DNA from 3 places in the Kitasatospora sp. NPDC056181 genome. Region 2 is predicted to be linked to each of the others. Evidence: riboswitches for the same ligand, from Rfam matches in the RefSeq annotation. Region 2 holds a riboswitch; each other region holds the start of a gene.
What was found. A riboswitch is a leader RNA that binds a small molecule or an ion and turns the genes downstream of it on or off. The one in region 2 is predicted to bind cyclic di-AMP.

Region 1 (6,203 bases), on a different contig from region 2:
GGTGCAGCCGAGCAATAAGCGGACGCAGCGCATGGCGCTGCGCGCGGTGGGGCTGCTGCGCGGCGTCCGGCTCTCGTCCTCGGAGGGGGGAAGCCACGGCGAGGACAGGTCCATGGGATGCCCGGCCTTTCCGTTGCCCTGTCGGGGTGGTGCCTTATCGGACACCCAATTCTTAATACCTTATTTCTTAAGCCGGTGAATGGTCGCCCAGGGTGCCACGGAGGCCCCCGGACCGGAACGCCGTGGCACCCGGTGCGACCGACGGGCCGCCGGTCGAGTAGGATCGGCGAGCGGCAAGGGCCTATAGCTCAGACGGTTAGAGCGCTTCCCTGATAAGGAAGAGGCCACAGGTTCAAGTCCTGTTAGGCCCACCACCGCGAAGGGCCCGGAGCGATCACGCTCCGGGCCCTTCGGCGTCCCTGCGGCCGGCCCCCGCGACCGGCCCCGGTGGGCGCGTCCCGCCTCAGGCCCCGGGCCAGTCGCGCAGGCCGTGGGTGAGGACGGTGATCAGCCGGTCCTGGGTGTCGCCGAGGTCCTCGGCGAGCTGGAAGGCGCCGCCGATGGAGAGCGAGGCGAAGCCGTGGGCCACCGAGCGGACGGCGCGGGCGGCGTGGATCGCCTCCGACCCGGCGAGCCCGTACTCGCGCAGCACCGCGATGATCACGCCGACCAGCCGCGTCGCCGCCCGGGTGAGGTCGTCGTCCGGCTGCGGGGCCTGCGGGAGCGAGTTGTAGCGGTGCGGGTACTCGGTGGCGTAGGCGTGGTAGGCGCGCAGGACGGCGGCGACGGCGTCGTCCCCGCCCCGGCCGACGGCCGCCTCGGCGAGCCGGTCGGCCAGCTCCTCGGTGACCCGGACGGCGACCAGCCGGCGCAGTTCCGCGAGGCCGCCGCTGACGTGCTTGTAGAGCGAGGGAGTGGCCACCCCGGCCCGCGCGGCGACCGCGGCCAGGGTGAGGGCCTCGGGGCCCTGCTCGTCGATGAGGGCGAGGGCGTGGCCGACGACCTGCTCGGGGGTGAGTCCTACTCGGGGCATGGGGGCGGTTCTCCGTGGGTCCGGTTCCGGTGGGGCGGGAGGGCTCAGGCCAGCTCGGCGAGGAACCCGAGCAGCGCGTCGGCGGTCGCCTGCGGGTGGTCGGCCATCGGGTAGTGGCCGGCGCCCTCGATCATCACCTTGCGGCCGTTCAGCGCGGCGGCCTGCCGGTCGGCGACCACCTCCGGCTTGGGGAAGTCGGGGTCCTTGCTGCCCATGACGACCAGCGCCGGGCACCGCACGGCCGCGGTCCAGCCGACGGGCGCCGAGTCCCCGCGGACCTGGCCGCGGGTGGCGGTCTTGCGGCCGGGCGTGCGCATCGCGGCGACCAGCCCGTCCACGTACGCGTCGAAGTCGGCCGGCTTGGCGGTCGGGTAGGCCATCCTGCGGTGGTAGAGGCCCCAGAAGGCCGGGGAGTGCACCAGCAGCTTGCCCATGACGCCGAACATCGCGCGCTGCAGGGCGTTCGGCGGCAGGTTCTCGACGAAGGCGTCCAGCAGGACGATCCCGGCGACCCGCTCGGGTGCGTCGCCGGCGGCCTTGACCACGGTCGCGCCGGTGTACGAGTTGCCGGCGAGGACGGCGCGCCCGATGCCGAGGTGGTCGAGCAGGGCGAGGACGTCGGCGGCGATCGCGGCCGGCGAGTAGTCGTCCCAGACGATCGAGGAGTCGCCGAAGCCGCGCAGGTCCATGGTGATCACGCGGCGGCCGGCGGCGACGAGCAGCGGGCGCAGGTGCCGGTAGGCGGCCCGGCTGTCGAGCATCCCCGGGAGCAGGACGACGGGGGCGCCGTCGCCCTGCTCGGTGTCGTCGTAGGCGATCCGGCCGCCGGTGACGTCGAGGTACTGCGTGGTGGGGGCGGTGGTGCGGGACATGGGGGCCTCCTCGGTCCGCCGGGGCGTCGGCGGTGGTGCCGACACCCATAAAGCTAAGGCTAATAGCCTTAGCCGTCAAGCTATCGACCGGATCCGAGGATGGCCCGGATCAGACCCCCTCCACCTTGAACGGGTCGTGCTCGGCCAGCAGCTTCTCCAGCCGGGCCTGGTCCACCCGGGTGACGATCTCGCTGTTCTCCTGCTTGTCGCGGACCACCTTGGCCAGGGTGAACGAGGAGGTGACGGTGTAGAGCAGGCCGACCCCGAGGAAGGCCCGGGTCCAGCCGCCCACCGGGAGGTAGGCGATCCCGGTCGCGAGGGCGCCGGCGGAGAGGGCGAAGGAGAGCACGGCCTGGACGTAGTACGCGGCCGTGGTGCGTGACTGCATCGGTGCGTTCATGGCGTCAGGATGGCCGCGCCGGGCCGGGTCGCACATGAGTAGGGGTACTCAAGTAGGGGTTCGTTCGTTGACGTCCAATAACGTTCGGTAGTGTCAGTTGTTGTCAATCGCCCCAAAATGCCCATCGGGTCACGTAGTGTCCGGGCTGTGTCCGGCTGCTCCTGACGGATGGCTTGGAATCAGGGGCTCCTAGGATTAACGTTTGATAACGCAGCGCGGTCCCCAACGCCGTACCCAGACGGCACCGTGCGCCGTCGCCTAATCCCGCCGGCCGGCCTTCGGGCAGGCCAGGGAGCCGGGGAACCACGTTCCTTGGGGTGAATCGGCCGGGCCCAGGCCCAGCCGTAGGAGACCTTCCTGCTCCGAACCCGTCAGCTAACCCGGTAGGCGCGAAGGAAGGAAAGGAGCGCGCCTCCGTGGCGTCGACGCACTCTCCGGCAAACCTGCCCGGCTCCTCCGCCGGCACCCAACTGCTCGACCACCCGTGGCCGCCCGCCCACCCGGGCGAGTACGGCGGGCCCTCCGACGAGGCGGCCCCGCAGGCCGCCGAGGCCAACCGGCACCGGATGCCGCGTCAGACCCGCGGGACGGCTCCGCTGCTCGGCGTCACCGCCGTCGCCGCCACCCTGGGCGCCACCGGCTTCGCCTCCGCGACCCCGGCCGCCGCCCCCGCCGTCGAGGCCCCCGACGAGACCCCGGTCGCCCTCGCCGCCGACCCCGGCCTCGCCCTCGCCGCCCGGATCCAGCAGCAGGCCGACAGCCAGCGCACCGCCGCCGAGGAGGGCGCCCGGCTCCAGGCCGCCAAGGAGGCCGAGGCCAAGCGCGCCGCCCAGCAGCAGGAGGCCAAGCGGGCCGCCGAGGAGGCCGAGAAGGCCAAGCTCGCCGCCATCAACCTGCCGGTGCGCGACTACAACCTCTCCGCCCACTACGGCCAGAGCGCCTCCTACTGGGCCCACCTGCACACCGGCCTGGACTTCGCCGCCGACACCGGCACCCCGGTCTACGCCGTCGGCCAGGGCACCATCACCTCGGCCGGCTGGGCCGGCTCCTACGGCTACCGGATCGTCGAGACGCTGCCCGACGGCACCGAGATCTGGTACTGCCACCTCTCCTCGATCATCAAGGGCTCCGGCAAGGTCGTCCCCGGCCAGCAGCTCGGCAAGGTCGGCGCCACCGGCAACGTCACCGGCCCCCACCTGCACCTGGAGGTCCGCCCGGGCGGCGGCGCCCCGGTCGACCCGGAGAGCTGGTTCGAGCAGCGCGGCATCACCCCCTGACGAGCACCGGAGTGCCCCGGCCGTCACGACGACGGCCGGGGCACCCGTGCGTCCCGCCCAGGGGCACGCCCCGGGGGCGCGGACCGGACCAGGCCCGCGCCCCCGTGCCCCCGCGCTCACTCCCCCGGCAGCTGCGCGAGGTACGCGTCGATCTCCTCCTGGCCGGGCTCCGGCGCGAGGTCCGGGAACTCCGCCACCAGCAGCCGCGGAAGCCCCGGCACCGTCCACTCGCCGAACAGGTCCAGCGCCGCCTCGACCGCCGCCTCCTCGAACGCCCCGAAGTCCCCCGCCAACTCGTCCGGCATCGGGCGGCCCAGCGCCGTCAGCTCCGCCAGGTTGCGGTAGCTGCGCCGCATCAGGCCCTGCTCCAGCAGCCGCCGGGCGCCGTCCGTGGCCATCCCGACCGAGAGCACCCGGGCCGCGCCCCAGCCCTCCTCGTCCGCCTCGTCCAGCCAGCCGGCCGCCGCCAGCGCCTCGAAGGCGGCCCGCCGGTCCTCCTCGGCCAGCTCCCGGAACGCCGTCAGCCACTCCCGCACCGCCGCCTTGTCGGCGAGGTCGACGTCGTGCGCGCACAGCAGCACCGCGTAGAGCCGGGGCCAGGTCACCAGGTCGGCCCGGCGCAGCAGTCCGGCGGCCACCTCGCCCTGCCACTCGGCCTCCGCGTGCAGCCGCTCCTGCCGCTTGGCGTTGAGCCGCTTCGCCGCGCGCTGGTGGTCGACCAACAGCCGCACCGCCTCGCCGTACGCCAGCGGGTCCTGCTCGGGCGCGGGCTGGACGTACAGGTGGAGCCGCTCGTACAGCAGTTGCTCCACGGCGTTCGAGGTCAGCTCCGGCCAGCCGTCGTGCATCCTGCTCTCGCCCAGCTCCAGCAGCGCCAGCACCGCTCGCACCGCGGATTCGGCCACCGGCGCGCGGCCCTCGGCCTCCGCCCAGGCGAGCAGGTCGGCGGCCTTGGTGCGCGGGGCGAGCCGCAGGTCATCTTCTTCCATGTGACGTACGGTAATCGGAAAGCGCGGGTAGGGTCGGCAGACATGGTCCCCGTCCGACTCACCGGCCCCCGCCTGGCCATCCGCGAGTTCCACCACACGCCGGGCGACGTCGACGCCCTGCACGCGGTCTTCGGCGACCCGGAGGCCACCCGCTACCTGCCCTTCGAGCCGCGCGACCGCGAGGACTGCGCCGACCAGATCGAGCAGTACCTGGAGGAGGCGCTCCAGGAGGAGCGGACGGTCTACCGACTGGCCGTCACCCGGCACACCGACGCCGGCGACCCCGCCGACGCCACCCCCATCGGCACCGCCGCCCTCACCGTCGGCGGCCACCGCTCCGCCCACCTGGGCTACGCGCTGCGCGCCGACACCTGGGGCAACGGCTACGCGGGTGAGATCACCTCGCTGCTCTGCGACTTCGCGTTCGGGCCGCTCGGCCTGCACCGGCTGGCGGCCCGGGTGGACGTGGACCACGACGCCTCGGCCCGGGTGCTCACCCGGGCCGGTTTCCGCCTGGAGGGCCGGGTGCGGCACGACGTGTACCTGCGGGGTGCCTGGCACGACTCCTTCCAGTACTCCCTGCTCCAGGACGAGTGGCCGCCCGGACGGGGGGATAACCCCACCCCCGCTCCGGCGGGGAGCCGGATGTCCGGCAGGCCGCTTCCTTGACAGGGTTAACCCATCAGCCCGAACGGCACCGCCACAGACCCGAGGACCGAGGCCCGGCTATGACGACCAGCGAGCACACACTGCGCAGCGAGTACGACCGCCACGACGGCGCCCGCCGCACCGAGGAGCCGCCCTACGCCTGGCGGGCGCCGTTCTCCTCCTACTACTACCGGGAGCTGGGCTTCGTGCTCAGCGGGTTCCCGGTCGCCATCGCCGGCTTCGTCTTCTCCGTCACGCTGTTCTGCCTCGGCCTCGCCACCTTCGTCACCGTCCTCGGCCTGCCGGTGCTCGCCGGACTGACCAGCGGCGCCCGCGGCTTCGGCCGGCTGGAGCGGTCCCGGGCCCGCGGCATGCTGGCGCTGGACGTGCCGGGCCCGGAGCCGGTGCGGGCGGTGCGGCCCGGGGCCTGGGGCGCCGTCACCGCACGGCTGACGGACGTGGCCGGCTGGAAGGCCGCGCTGTACCAGGTGGTGATGTTCCCCTGGGCGGTGCTGAGCTTCTCGCTGTCGCTGGTCTTCACGCTGGTCGGCTGGGTGCTCGCGTTCTACCCCGCCTACCACTGGAGCTTCCGGACCTACACCGACTGGCCGGGCTACCGGGTGTTCGACTACTGGGACAAGGGGGTCGAGCACGTCTACTACATCGAGTCGCCGTGGCAGATCGCCGGGGTGTCGCTGATCGGGACGCTCCTCGTCTTCCTCGCCCCGCAGCTGTTGCGCGGCCTGACCAACGTCAACCGCCTCGCCGTCCGGGGCCTGCTCGGCCGCTGACCGGCTGACTCGCTGACCCGCCGACCGGCTGACCCACTGACCCGCTGACCGCTCCACCGGCCCCGCCCGCGCCCGGACACTCCGGATGCGGGCGGGGCCGGCCCGTGTTCGCATGGCCGGATGACCGCCCGCACCAACCGCACCGGACCGGGGCAGGCCACCGGAGCCCTCGTCACCTCCCGCCCGCTGGACG
Region 2 (6,203 bases):
ACCGCGGTCTCGCTCTCCGGCTACTACCAGGCGTCCGACGACCCGACCACCACCGAGCTCTTCAAGGGCCCCGGCGCCCAGCAGCGCCGCCACGAGGCCGACCTCATGTGGCGGCTGAAGAACCTGCCGCACCCCAAGGTGTCCGTGCTGCTGGCCGGCACCAAGCAGGGCGACGGCGACTACAAGCGTGACACCGAGGCGTTCGTGGCCGCGGTCAACAGCCCGATGAAGGTCTCGTACAGCATGCTGCAGACCGGCGGCCACAACTTCGAGACCTGGAGCAAGCTGCTGCCGTCCTCGCTGGAGTGGCTCTCCCAGCGCCTCCAGGTCCCCGGCCGGACGGTCTGACCCCGGTCCGCCGCGCCGACCACCGAAACCCGGGGCCCGCCCACGTCGAACGCCGGGCCCGCCCACCCCGAGGGGTGAGCGGGCCCGGCGTTCCGGTTCCTCCGCCTCAGCCCACCGGCTCCAGCGTGCCGGTGTGCAGCTCGCCGACCCGGCCGCCCTCGCCCTCGTACGTCCAGAACGCGCGCACCGTCAGCTTCCCGAGGTCCATCAGGTGGCTGACGGTGATGCCGCTCTGCTCGGTCCAGCTGACGAAGTAGAGCTCGGGGCCCACCTGGGCGACGTGCAGGGCGACGTCCTCCCACTGGCCGGCCGACTCGCCGAGGCCCTCCCAGCGCAGCCGCTTGCCGTCGGCCGAGTACGCGTTGCGGAAGGCCGCGCCGTTGTCGACCTGGAAGAGGTAGGTGCGGCCGGCGAAGGCGGGCAGGGGCGCGGTCATGGCGGGACGGGTCCTCGTCTCTCGTCTGGGCGTACGGCACTGCGGGTGGACCTCCAACCTATCCGACGGGTGACCTTCGCGGCGGCGTTGCGCCCACCCCGTCACGGCGCGGGCCCGCCGGCGCCACGGCCGGGGCCGCCACGCCCTCCGCCCGCGGGGTGTGACACCGGCACATGGGCGGCCCGGCGGTCCGGTCGTACGGTGCAGGATCCGGCCCACCGGGACGTGGGCCGACCCAGCAGCCCGCCACCTTCCGGCCAGGGAGCCGCCGATGCCCGCCACCAGCACCAGCACCGCCAGCACCGGACCCGTCACCGGGCCCGTCACCGGAGGAGCCACCCCGTCCACCCCCGCCGGACGCCTGCCGGCCGCCCTCACCGTCCTCCTCACCCTCACCGCCCTCCTCCTCGGCACGCCCCCGCCCGCATCGGCGGCCACCGCACCGCTCACCCTGGAGGCCGCCTTCACCGCTCCCGGCAACGGCTGGGCCAAGGTCGAGCGCTACCTCGACACCACCGCCGGGTTCCGCGCCGAGCAGTACCCGCCCGGCGGGCGGGGGGACCAGGACGGCGCCCGCCTGACCTACTTCGGCGGCGTCCGCCAGCCCTATTCCGGGCGCTTCCTGCTCTACTCGGCCGCGGGCTGGGACACCGGCGGCCGGGACGTCCCGGTCCTGCTGGTCCACGGCGCCAACGACAACGCCGACCGCGCCTGGGCGAACCCGAACGAGAGCGGCAGCTGCGGCGCGTCCGCCTGCCCGTCCACCGGCCTCGCCCAGTACCTCGCCGGGACCGGCCACCGCGTCTTCGCGATCGGCTTCGCGCACAAGCAGGGCGACAACCTGCTCCAGGCGCAGGCCGTCGGAGACGCGATCGCCCTGATCCGGGCCCGGCTCGGGGTGTCCCAGGTGGACGTGGTCGCCTGGAGCAAGGGGGAGGTCGCCGCCCGCGCGTACGTCTCCTCGGTACGGCCGTCCTGGGGCCGGGCTTACGCGGGAGACGTCCGCCGCCTGGTCACCCTCGGCGGGCCGAACGGCGGCCTGGACTACGTCTACGCGCACGGCTGGGCGTTCTCGCTGGCCACCTGGCCGGCCTGCGGCGGCACCGCCAACGCGCCCTCGCCGCACCTGTACATGACCTGCTACGGCACGTACACCGCCCAGCCCTGCCTCGGGGTCCTGCCCGCCGGCGGGTACGACTGCTACCCGGGCCAGCGCCAGCTGCTCGCCCGCTGGGACGGCGTCTACGGGGTGGACGGCTCGGCCCAGGACTGGTGGACGACGTACTACGGGGGACAGGGCTACTACACCTCCGGCCAGGGCATCCAGGCGGCGATCGACGCCGGTTCGCTGATCGGGCCGCTCCAGCAGGCGGGCGTCCCGGCGGCGGTCGCCACCTTCCTGATGGCGGGCGGCTCGGCCGACATCCCGGGGATCCTCAACGAGAACCGCGGGCCCAGCGACGGCATCGTCCTCTCCCGCAGCGCCCTGGACACCACCGGGATCGGTACGGTCGGCGCGACGCGGCTGCTCGGCGGGCTCAACCACCTGGAGCTGGCGTGGTCCCCGGACGCGATGAGCCAGGTGAACAGCTGGCTCGGCTGACCACCCGGCCGGCGACCGCCCGGCCGGCGCCCCGCTCACCGTCCTCCCGGTGCCCGTTCGGCCAACTGATCCACTCCGCACCGTCGTTGATCGACTCCACTGTGACCTGCACGACAACACCCTCCACCGAGTTGTCGCCCCCCGGACGGCCTGCCTAGCCTGCTCGGGACGTCCGCTTCGCGGACCTCCGCCGTCGGGACGCCGAGTCCTGTCCACCCGCCGGCCGGCAACCGAGCACCACAGCGGACGGGAGCGGGGGACCCAGGTCAGTGCCCGGCCCGTGCGCTCCCCGCGCCCGGGCCGTGGCTAGGGGTGAAGCCGCTCCACAGGCGGCCGGGCAACCTCAGCCCGAACCCGACAGCTCACCTCGCAGGCGTCGCAGAGGACACTGCCATGCAGAAGCCTGCCCGGCGCAGCGCGCCGCGCCATGCCCGCCCCAGCCACCGCGGTCGCAACGCCGCCTTCGCCGTCACCGGCGTGCTCGCTGTCAGCGGTGCCGGCCTCCTGGGCATTCCCGCGGTGAGCGGGGCCCAGGCGGCCACCGCGCCGACCGTCACCCAGGACAGGCTCGGCCCGGCCACCATGGTCGCGGGCAACGCCTCCGCCGCCTCGCTGACCGTCCACTCCTCGGCCTGCTTCACCGCCAGGACGGTCGGTGTCGGCGTGCGTGACGCGGCCGGCCACAACCTCGACTTCCCCGGCAACCGCACCAACGCGCAGATCTGCCCGGGCGGGCTGACGGTCACCACCGGCTCGCGGACTCTGCCGGCCGGCACCTACACCCAGTTCGGCTTCTGGCAGGACACCGCCGGTGCCTGGCACAACCTGCCCTCGCAGAAGCTCGTGGTCTCGGCCGCCGCCGCCACGCCGGCGCCCGCCCCGACCACCGCACCCACCGCCACCCCGACGCCCGCACCCACCGCCACCCCGACGCCCGCGCCGACCGCGACCCCGTCGCAGACCGCCGCCCCGGGCGCGATACCGGTCGCCGGCAAGAAGCTCACCTGGTCGGACGACTTCAACAGCCTCGACCTGGGCTCCCGCTGGACGGCCGACCGGAGCAGCTCGTACCACTACGGCGACCACAACCCGAACGACAACAAGCTCGACTGGCTGAACAAGAACAACGTCACCGTCTCCGGCGGCGTCGCCACCTTCACCGCCAAGCCGAGCAGCCACACGCTGGAGAACGGCAAGCAGGCCTGGGACACCGGGCTGCTCACCACGGAGTACTCCAGCGAGGGCTTCAAGGTGAAGACCGGCGACTACATCGAGACCCGGGTCAAGCTCCCCGCCGGCACCGGCGCCTGGCCGGCGCTGTGGACCTGGAACGGCACCAGCGGCGCCCACGGTGAGATCGACTCCTTCGAGTACCACACCGACAACCCGAACCTGCTGGAGCTGACCAACCACATCACCCCGGGTCACCTTTACTACACGGACGCCAAGGCGATCGCGAAGGACGGCTGGGTCACCATCGGCACCTACTACGGGGCCACCTCGGTCGACTGGTACGTGAACGGCGCCAAGGTGTTCTCCGACGGCAAGGGCGTCGGCGCCGACTGGGCCGCGTACCCGATCCTCAACCTGTCCCTGAGCGCGGGGCAGTACCACCCCGCGCCGCAGGGCACGGCGCCGATCACCTTCGCCGCGGACTACGTCCGCGTCTACCGGTAGGACCGGCCGTTGCGGACCGCCCGCCCGTCAGTGGCGGGCGGCCTCCACGACCTGGATGCTGAACGGCTGCCGGTTGTCCGTCTCGTTCCGGTCGTCGTCACCGCGCACCGCGACGTAGCCGCCGCTCAGCTCGCCGAGGGGGACGGTGGGGGCGAGCCGGACCGGGATCAGCGCCGTCGCGCTCCGGTACCGCCCCAGGCCGGCCGGGAAGGTGCAGCGCACCCGGTGGCCGTTCTGGAAGTCGTAGCAGTTCTCCGGGAAGTAGGGCTTCTCGGGCGTGACCCCCTCCGGCAGGGTGATCACCACGGTGAACGGGGAGGCCGTCCGGTCCGGGCCGGTGTTGGCGACGAAGGCGTGCACCGTGGTGGTGCCGCCGGGTACGGCGGGGTCCGGATCGATCCGGATCACCTCCAGGTCGGAATCGGAGGCGGAGGGGGCGGCGGAGGCGGCGGGGGCCGCGGGCGCCGCCGGCGCGGTGACCTCCGCCGCCGGGTCGGTCCCCGGGGCCGGATCGGCGTCCGGGCACGCCCACGCGGGACCGGCGGCCAGCGCCGCCAGTGCACACCCGACCGTCAGCGACCTGACGGCCAGCGACCGGCCTGCCGACGGCCCGACCACCGCCCGCCCGACCGCCGGTTCTCCGGCCCCGGGCGCCCCGGCCTCCGCCGACCTGCCGAAGAAACCCCGTACGGACCCTCTGCGCGACATCGTCGCTCACCCTGTCCTTCGCGTTCCGGCGCCCGGCACCGTCGCGGGGCGCGTCCGCATTCAGCGTGACCGACCGGCCCGTCGCGGCCGGGGCAACCCGCCCTCGGGCCGCTCGAACGGGCGAACGCCTCCGCAGGAGGCCGACCGGGTCGACCTCCTGTGCGGGGAAACGCCGGTGACGCCGTGTCAGGGAGCCAGGACCTGCCCCAGCCGGGCCGCGATGTGGTGCATCACCGGTACCAGCGAGGCCGCGCCGGCCTGCTCCTCCAGCGCCCGGATCCGGGCCTCCGGGCCGGAGACCGAGAGGGCCGTCGGGGTCGGTGCGCCCGGTACGGCGAGGGCGATGCAGCGCACCCCGATCTCCTGCTCCTGGTCGTCCACCACGTAGCCGCGCTCGCGCGCCTCGGCCAGCTGGTTCAGCAGCTCCTGCGGGTCGGTCACCGTGAACTCGGTGTGCGCGGGCAGCGGGTTGGGGCCGAGGACGGCGCGGGCCTCGTCCTCCGGCAGCTGGGCCAGCAGGGCCTTGCCGACGCCGGTGCAGTGCGGCTGCACCCGGCGGCCGACCTCGGTGAACATCCGCATCGAGCGCCGCGACTGCACCTGCCCGACGTAGACCACCTCGCCGCCCTCCAGCACGGCCAGGTTGGCCGTCTCGCCGGTGGCCTCCATCAGCTCGGCCAGGTAGGGGCGGGCCCAGCTGCCCAGCAGCCGGCCGGCCGTCTCGCCGAGCCGGATCAGCCTCGGGCCGAGGGTGTAGCGGCGTGCGGTGTCCTGGCGCACATAGCCCTGCTGGACGAGGGTACGAACCAGACGGTGGATGGTGGGCATCGGCAGCCCGGAGGAGGTGGAGAGCTCGCTGAGCGTGGCCACGCCGCCGGAGTCGGCCAGCGCCTCCAGCAGCTGGAAGGCGCGCTCGACGGACTGCACACCGCCGCTCGCGCGGTCCGTGCCCGTCGTCGATGCTGTGTCGGGGGTCGCAACCACCGGCGTTCCCTTCGCTGTCGGGGGAGGAGTAGAGTCCCTGCGATCACCTCAACAAACCGTTGAAATTCTGTATCGCGGAAACTAGTCTCCACCTTACAGAATCGAACCCTCCGGTAGGTGGGTTCAGATCGGTTCAGATCAAGGAAGTTCCCACCGGAACTGCCTTCGCCATGCTCAACCGTCTTAGGAGTGTCCTGCTCATGGCTACAGATCAGGGACCCGCCGGCGCCTCCCCCGCCGCTCCGGTCGTCACTGTCGCCGGTCCGCGCGTCCATCGGGCGGAGGAGGTGCTCACTCCGGAGGCGGTCGCCTTCGTCGTCGGGCTGCACCGCGCCTTCGAGGACCGCCGACAGGAGCTCCTGGCCCGCCGCAAGACCCGCCGCGCGGAGATCGCCCGCGCCGGCGTCCTGGACTTCCTCCCCGAGACGGCCGCCGTGCGCGAAGGCG
Region 3 (6,203 bases), on a different contig from region 2:
CCCTCCGTCAGACGCCACCGTGCCTGTGAGACATCTCACGCGACGGGGGTGCAACGGGAGGGGCCGTCAAGCGCGTCAGAGAAGATGTCCCGGCCGCGCGGGAGTTTGGCGGAGTATGTCCGATTTTCGGGCGGCCCGCCCGCCCCGGTTCGGCAGCCGACTGCAGGGTGGGCGGCCAGATGTCCTACGATCTCCGCCATGAGCACCGCAGCCATCCCGGGCGCGCCACTGCCCGTCCGCACTCCAGGCTCCCGTGCGCGGGGGCGCCACCGCCGCCCCGAGCGCCCCGAGATCCCGGCCGGGTCCCCGGCCCTGGTGCTCGCGGTGCCCGCGACCGCCGGGCCCGAGTCCCGTTCCGTGGTCGAGGAACTGCTGTCCATCGTGCGCAGCGAGCAGAACGGCGTGCAGACGGCGGCCGGCTACCTGCCGGGCGACACGGGCGAGGGCGAGTCCGCCGGCACCGCCGGTGACGAGCACACCGTCGCCGAACTGCTGGCGCACGCCGCCGAGGCGGGCCTGCCGGCACCGGTCGTGGTGCCGCTGCTCCCCGGCCCGCACGGCTTCCTTGCCGACCTGCACGCGCTCGCCGCCGAGTACGGCGCCCACGTCACCGACGTGCTGGGCCCGCACCCGCTGCTGGCCGAGGCCGTCCACGTCCGGCTCTCCGAGGCCGGTCTGGCCCGCGCCGACCGCGCCCGCCTGTTCGCCATCGCCACCGCCGCCGACGGCGTTGTGCTCACCACCGTCGGGGGCCAGGAGGCGGCCGACGCCGCCGGGATCACCGGCATGCTGCTGGCCGCCCGGCTGGCCGTGCCGGTCGTCCCCGCCGCGCTCGACGTGCCGGGCTCGGTGGCCGCGGCCGTCGCCCACCTCAAGGAGATGGGCGCCCAGAACCCGGCGCTGGCCCCGCTGGTGATCGGCCCCGAGGCCGACTCCGAGCTGCTCGCCACGGCCGCCGAGGAGACCGGCTGCCCGTCCGCCGCCCCGCTGGGCGCGTACCCGACGGTGGGCCAGCTGATCGCCTCCACCTACCTGGCCGTGCTTCCGGCCGCCGACCCCGAGGCGCACGCCGAGGAGTCCGCGGTCGAGGAGGGCGGCGGGCGCCACGCCGCCCAGTAGCAACCCACTGCGGACAGACCGCACGAAGGGGCCCGGAGCGCACTCCGGGCCCCTTCGGCCGTCCTCCCCCCGTCTCCTCCCCGTCCGCCAGCCACCCACCCGGCCGGTGGGCGCGGCGGCGTCCTTGAGGCCCAGGGCGGGCGTCTGCACCGGCCGGGACTGCGCGGCGAGCGTGGCCACCGGCGTACTGCTCGCGTTCCACTGCGGCTGCGCGGTTCCGCCGCCGTCCGCCCGGCGCACCTGGAGCACCTCGGACTGCCCGGCCCGGCGCAGCAGGATGTTCCCGGGTGGCCCGGACTCCGGGTCGACCCGGAGTTCGTTGCCGCCGAACTCGCGGTCCAGCACCAGGAGGTCGTCCGGCCTTCCGTCCGGGGTGGCCCGGAAGGCGACCCCGGCGCGGCGGTAGCCGGTGAACCGGCTGCGGCTGAAGGTGACGGACTCCCCGGCGAGTTCGTGGTGGGCGGTGGAAACGGCGGCGCGGCGTGCCGGACGTCGGCCCGGCGGGAGCTGGTGATGTGGACATGGGCGCGCCCCTCGGCGCTGCCCTCGACCCGGACGCCACGGGTCAGGTTGAGCACCTCGGCGCCGACGGTGACGCCCCCTCCGGCCGGGACCCGCGGGTGCGCGTACTTCAGCGGCGGCTCCAGGGTGACGCCGGCTCCGCTGACGGACCGGACGACGGCCAGGTCGTAGCGGGTGGAGGAGCCGTCCTCGCCCGGCGGGCCGGTCGGGGTGACGGCCAGTTCGTCGCCGGGCCGCCAACCGGCGGGCGGGGCGGCCAGGGTGACGGTGGTGTCGTCGGCCCGCAGGCCGCCGGCGGCGCGTACCCAGGCGGTCCTGGCGGCGCCGTCCAGCCGCAGGTACCCGGCGCCGGTGCCCCAGAGGCCGACGTCGGTGTCGACCACCCTTCATGCCGTCGCCCCGGAACCGCTTCTCGTCGACGGCCGGGAAGCGCAGGGTGTGCACGGCGGTGTCGTCGGGGGCGAGGGCGAGGGTGCCGCGGACCTCGACGTTGCCCGCCGAGGCGAGGGTGACGGTGCGGCCGGCGGCGAAGGTGAGGGCGCCGCCCGGTTCGACCAGCAGCGAGGCGACGGTGGCGTCGGTGTCCAGCAGCACCTTGTCGGTGATCCGGACGGCGCTCTGCGGGCCGGGCACCCTGCCGCCCCAGCCGGCCGGGTCGGACCACGGGCGGCCGTTCCGGTCGACGACGGGTGCGACGGCGGGCTGCCCGGGCGCGCCGCCCTCCGCGGCGCCGGCGGAGGGCGCCGGCGCGGCGTGGCCGTGGTCCATGGCTCCGTCGCCTCCCGTCCCGGCCGGGCTCGTGGCGGTGCCCCCGGCGGCGACGGGCGCCGTGGGGCCGGTCAGCGAGCGTCGTCGCAGGGCCTCCTCGCCGCCGACCGCCGCGAACACCGTGCCGACCGCGAGCCGGCGCAGCATTGTGCGGCGACTTAAGGGAGTTCGGGCCGCTTCAGGCGGGATGTCCGGTCTGCGATGCTTTGCCCGGCGATGCGCTCCGCGGGGCCCGGCGGCCGGCCGGCCCGCGTCCGGCTCCTCGTCCATGGCCATCGTTGCGCAGCCCTCCCCCCGGACGGCTGCGTCGGTCCCGACCTCCTGAAGCACAGGCAGTTGCATTGACCGCGGCGGGCGTTGCGCGAAAACGGTCATTTCTGATCATGGTGGACAGCCTTTCCGCAGGCTTTCCGCAAACCGTGACGAGCGTCACACATGTTTGCGGTTTGAACTTAAGTCTGCTTAACGTGCTCCCCGTTCGTGGCCACACGGACCCAGCTCATCCGCAACGCCGAGTCCTGCCGTCGGGTGCGCTGGCAGCGCAGAACGCACCACGGCAGGAGCGGGGGAACCACAGGTAAGTCGCCCCGGACCGGTCCGCGTACCGGTTCAGGGCTAGGGGTGAAGCCGCGTCCACAGCGCGGCCGGGCAACTCCAGCCCGAATCCGACAGCTCACCTCGCAGGCGTGGGAGAGGACCGCGTCTTCATGCTGCCCACCAACGGCACCCGCCTGTCCAGCCGCACCCGCCGCGCGATCGCCACCCTCGGCGTCGTCGGCATCGGTCTCACCGTCCCCTGCCTGACCTCCGGCACCGCCTCCGCCGCCTCCGTCGCCACCTGGGACAAGGTCGCGCAGTGCGAGAGCAGCGGCAACTGGAGCATCAACACCGGCAACGGCTTCTACGGCGGCCTCCAGTTCACCAACAGCACCTGGGCGGAGTTCGGCGGCACCGCGTACGCGGCCCGCGCCGACCTCGCCACCAAGGACCAGCAGATCGCGATCGCCGAGAAGGTGCTCGCCGTCCAGGGCCCCGGCGCCTGGCCCGTCTGCTCCGTCCAGGCCGGCCTGACCAAGGGCGGCACCCCCGCCGCCGTCGACACCACCACGGCCGCCAAGCCCGCCGCGCAGACCCCGGCCCCGGCCGCGCCCGCCGCGCAGGCCCCCGCCGCCAAGCCGGCCGCGCCGAAGGCCGACCAGGCCCCGGCCTCCACCGACTCCGCCAAGCCGCAGTCCGGCCAGAACTGGTCGAAGAAGTGGCAGGACAAGGCCGCCTCCAACGACTACACCGTCGTCGCCGGCGACTGGCTCTCCTCGATCGCCGACAAGAACAACGTCCAGGGCGGCTGGGAGCGGCTGTACGAGCTCAACCGGTCCACCCTGACCGACGGCCCGCACGTCATCTACCCCGGTCAGCACCTGACCCTCGGTGACCGCGCCCAGGCCTCGGACGAGTCCGGCAAGGGCTTCGACTGGTTCGACCGGAGCTCCGGCAACTCCGGCCAGGCCGCCGCCGCCAAGCCCGCCGCCCAGACCCAGGCCCCGGCCGCCAAGCCGGCCGCCCAGACCCAGACCCAGGCGCCCGCCCAGGCCGCCACCGGCAGCATGGCCGCCGCGGTCGCCTTCGCCGAGTCGAAGGTCGGCCAGGCGTACGTCTACGGCGGCACCGGCAACGGCGGCTGGGACTGCTCCGGCCTGACCCAGGCCGCGCTGCGCGCCGCGGGCGTCTCCATCCCGCGCGTCGCCGCCGACCAGGCCGCCGCCTCCACCCACGTCTCGCTGGACGCGCTCAAGCCGGGCGACCTGCTGTTCTGGTCCAACAACGGCCAGGACTCCGGCGTCTACCACGTCGCGATCTACGTCGGCAACGGCGCGTACGTCGAGGCCGCCAACCCGAGCGCGGGCGTGCGGACCGAGACCATCGCCAACTGGGCCCCGGACTTCGCCGGCCGGGTCTGATCCCCCGGCGCGCGGCTCCCGGGCCCGCGCAGGTACGCCGAAGCCCCCGGGAAGAGTCTGGTCGCTCTTCCCGGGGGCTTCGGCCTGCCCGCCCACGGGCAGCGGGTGCGGGGCCGGTGGAGGCCGTGGTGGAATCGGGGCGCAGCGGGCATGCTGCTGCTCCGCACCCGAGAAGGAGTCACCCATGGCCCAGGTCACCGTCACCCTCGACGCCAATCTCGCCATCGACGTGATGATGCTCGCCGGGACCCGGAGCCCGCAGGACGCCGTGGAGCTGGTCCTGCGCGACTACCTGGCCCGGGGCCGGCGCACCGGGAGCCGGACCGGCGACGCCGTCGACGGCCGGCGGTCGGGCCACGAACGCCCGACGGCCCAGGAGGGCTGACGAACGCACGACCGGGGCCCGGAGAGCGGATTGCTCTCCGGGCCCCGGTCGTGGTCGCTCAGCGGGCGCCTGCGCCCGTGGAACCGCGCATCACCAGCTCCGGCTGGAACATGAACTCCCCGCGCTGGGCGGCGTTCCCGCCGACCTCCTCCAGCAGGGCGTCGACGGCCGCGGTGGCCATCGCCTCGACCGGCTGGCGGATGGTGGTCAGCGGGGGCTCGGTGAACGCTATGAGCGGCGAGTCGTCGAAGCCGACCACCGACACGTCCTGCGGCACCGAGAGCCCGCGCTGGCGCACCGCCCGGATCGCGCCGAGCGCCATCATGTCGCTGCCGCAGACGATCGCGGTGCAGCCCTTGTCGAGCAGCGCGCCGGCCGCCGCGTGCCCGCCCTCCACGCTGAACAGCGTGTGGTGGACGAGGTCCTGGGCCTCCTCGGTGGTCCGGCCGAGCACCTCGCGCATGGCCGCGGTGAAGCCCTCGATCTTCCGCAGCACCGGCACGTACCGGCGCTGCCCGACGGCCAGGCCGATCCGCTCGTGGCCGAGTTCGGCCAGGTGCTGGACGGCCATCCACATCGCGGCCCGGTCGTCCGGCGAGATGAACGGCGCGTCGATCTTCTCGCTGAAACCGTTGATCAGGACGAACGGCACCTGCCGGCCGGTCAGCCGGGCGTACCGGTCGTGGTCAGCGGTGGTGTCGGCGTGCAGGCCGGAGACGAAGACGATGCCCGCCACGCCCCGGTCGACCAGCATCTCCACCAGTTCGTCCTCGGTGGAGCCGCCGGGCGTCTGGGTGCAGAGCACCGGCGTGAAGCCGTGCCGGCTCAGCACCTGCTCGATCACCTGCGCGAGCGCGGGGAAGATCGGGTTGCTCAGCTCCGGGGTGATCAGCCCGATCAGGCCCGCGCTGCGCTGGCGCAGCCGGGTCGGCCGCTCGTAGCCGAGCACGTCCAGCGCCGCCAGCACGGTCTGCCTGGTGGCGGCGGAGACGTTCGCCTTGCCGTTGAGTACGCGGGAGACGGTGGCTTCGCTGACCCCCGCCTGCGCCGCGATGTCTGAGAGTCGCGCCGTAGTCACGGTCCCAGAGCCTATTGCAACCACGTCAGACCGCCCACCAGTCGGTGCTGTCCGGAGCGAGCACCGTCTCGCCGCCGTCCACCACGGCGTCCGCGGAGGAGAGCAGCAGGCGGCCGGGCGCCGGTATCCGGACCGGTTCCGCGGTGGTGTTCACGGTGCAGACGAAGGAGCCGCGGCGGAACACCAGGGTGCCCTCGGGGCTGTCCAGCCACTCCACGCCGGTGCCGGCGCCGAGGTCGGCCTGTGCGCGGCGCACGGCCAGCGCGCTGCGGTACAGCTCCAGGGTGGACGTCGGGTCGCCGGTCTGCGCCTCGACGCTGAGCTGCGCCCACTCGGCGGGCTGCGGCAGCCAGCTCGGGCCGCCGGCGACCGG

Region 1: linked by a shared signal. The riboswitch ahead of ACFC1F_RS24145 (M23 family metallopeptidase) and the one ahead of ACFC1F_RS18105 (hypothetical protein) in region 2 are both predicted to bind cyclic di-AMP.
Region 3: linked by a shared signal. The riboswitch ahead of ACFC1F_RS30725 (transglycosylase family protein) and the one ahead of ACFC1F_RS18105 (hypothetical protein) in region 2 are both predicted to bind cyclic di-AMP.

What each region holds. Positions count from the first base shown of each region.
Region 1 covers NZ_JBHJUK010000067.1:17,727-23,929, forward strand. The annotation lists gene ACFC1F_RS24120 (SpoIIE family protein phosphatase) at 1-114, opposite strand, end outside; tRNA gene ACFC1F_RS24125 (tRNA-Ile) at 298-374, shown strand; gene ACFC1F_RS24130 (TetR/AcrR family transcriptional regulator) at 464-1,033, opposite strand; gene ACFC1F_RS24135 (alpha/beta fold hydrolase) at 1,078-1,905, opposite strand; gene ACFC1F_RS24140 (YiaA/YiaB family inner membrane protein) at 2,015-2,305, opposite strand; cyclic di-AMP (ydaO/yuaA leader) riboswitch at 2,551-2,709, shown strand; gene ACFC1F_RS24145 (M23 family metallopeptidase) at 2,722-3,582, shown strand; gene ACFC1F_RS24150 (hypothetical protein) at 3,699-4,571, opposite strand; gene ACFC1F_RS24155 (GNAT family N-acetyltransferase) at 4,614-5,240, shown strand; gene ACFC1F_RS24160 (sensor domain-containing protein) at 5,300-6,010, shown strand; gene ACFC1F_RS24165 (class I SAM-dependent methyltransferase) at 6,131-6,203, shown strand, end outside.
Region 2 covers NZ_JBHJUK010000042.1:48,880-55,082, reverse strand. The annotation lists gene ACFC1F_RS18120 (alpha/beta hydrolase) at 1-348, shown strand, start outside; gene ACFC1F_RS18115 (MoaF N-terminal domain-containing protein) at 455-784, opposite strand; gene ACFC1F_RS18110 (esterase/lipase family protein) at 1,056-2,387, shown strand; cyclic di-AMP (ydaO/yuaA leader) riboswitch at 2,613-2,778, shown strand; gene ACFC1F_RS18105 (hypothetical protein) at 2,781-4,064, shown strand; gene ACFC1F_RS18100 (hypothetical protein) at 4,092-4,772, opposite strand; gene ACFC1F_RS18095 (IclR family transcriptional regulator) at 4,959-5,756, opposite strand; gene aceB (malate synthase A) at 5,957-6,203, shown strand, end outside.
Region 3 covers NZ_JBHJUK010000104.1:13,188-19,390, reverse strand. The annotation lists gene ACFC1F_RS30730 (hypothetical protein) at 199-1,119, shown strand; cyclic di-AMP (ydaO/yuaA leader) riboswitch at 2,909-3,109, shown strand; gene ACFC1F_RS30725 (transglycosylase family protein) at 3,096-4,367, shown strand; gene ACFC1F_RS30720 (hypothetical protein) at 4,552-4,752, shown strand; gene ACFC1F_RS30715 (LacI family DNA-binding transcriptional regulator) at 4,811-5,830, opposite strand; gene ACFC1F_RS30710 (glycoside hydrolase family 13 protein) at 5,856-6,203, opposite strand, start outside.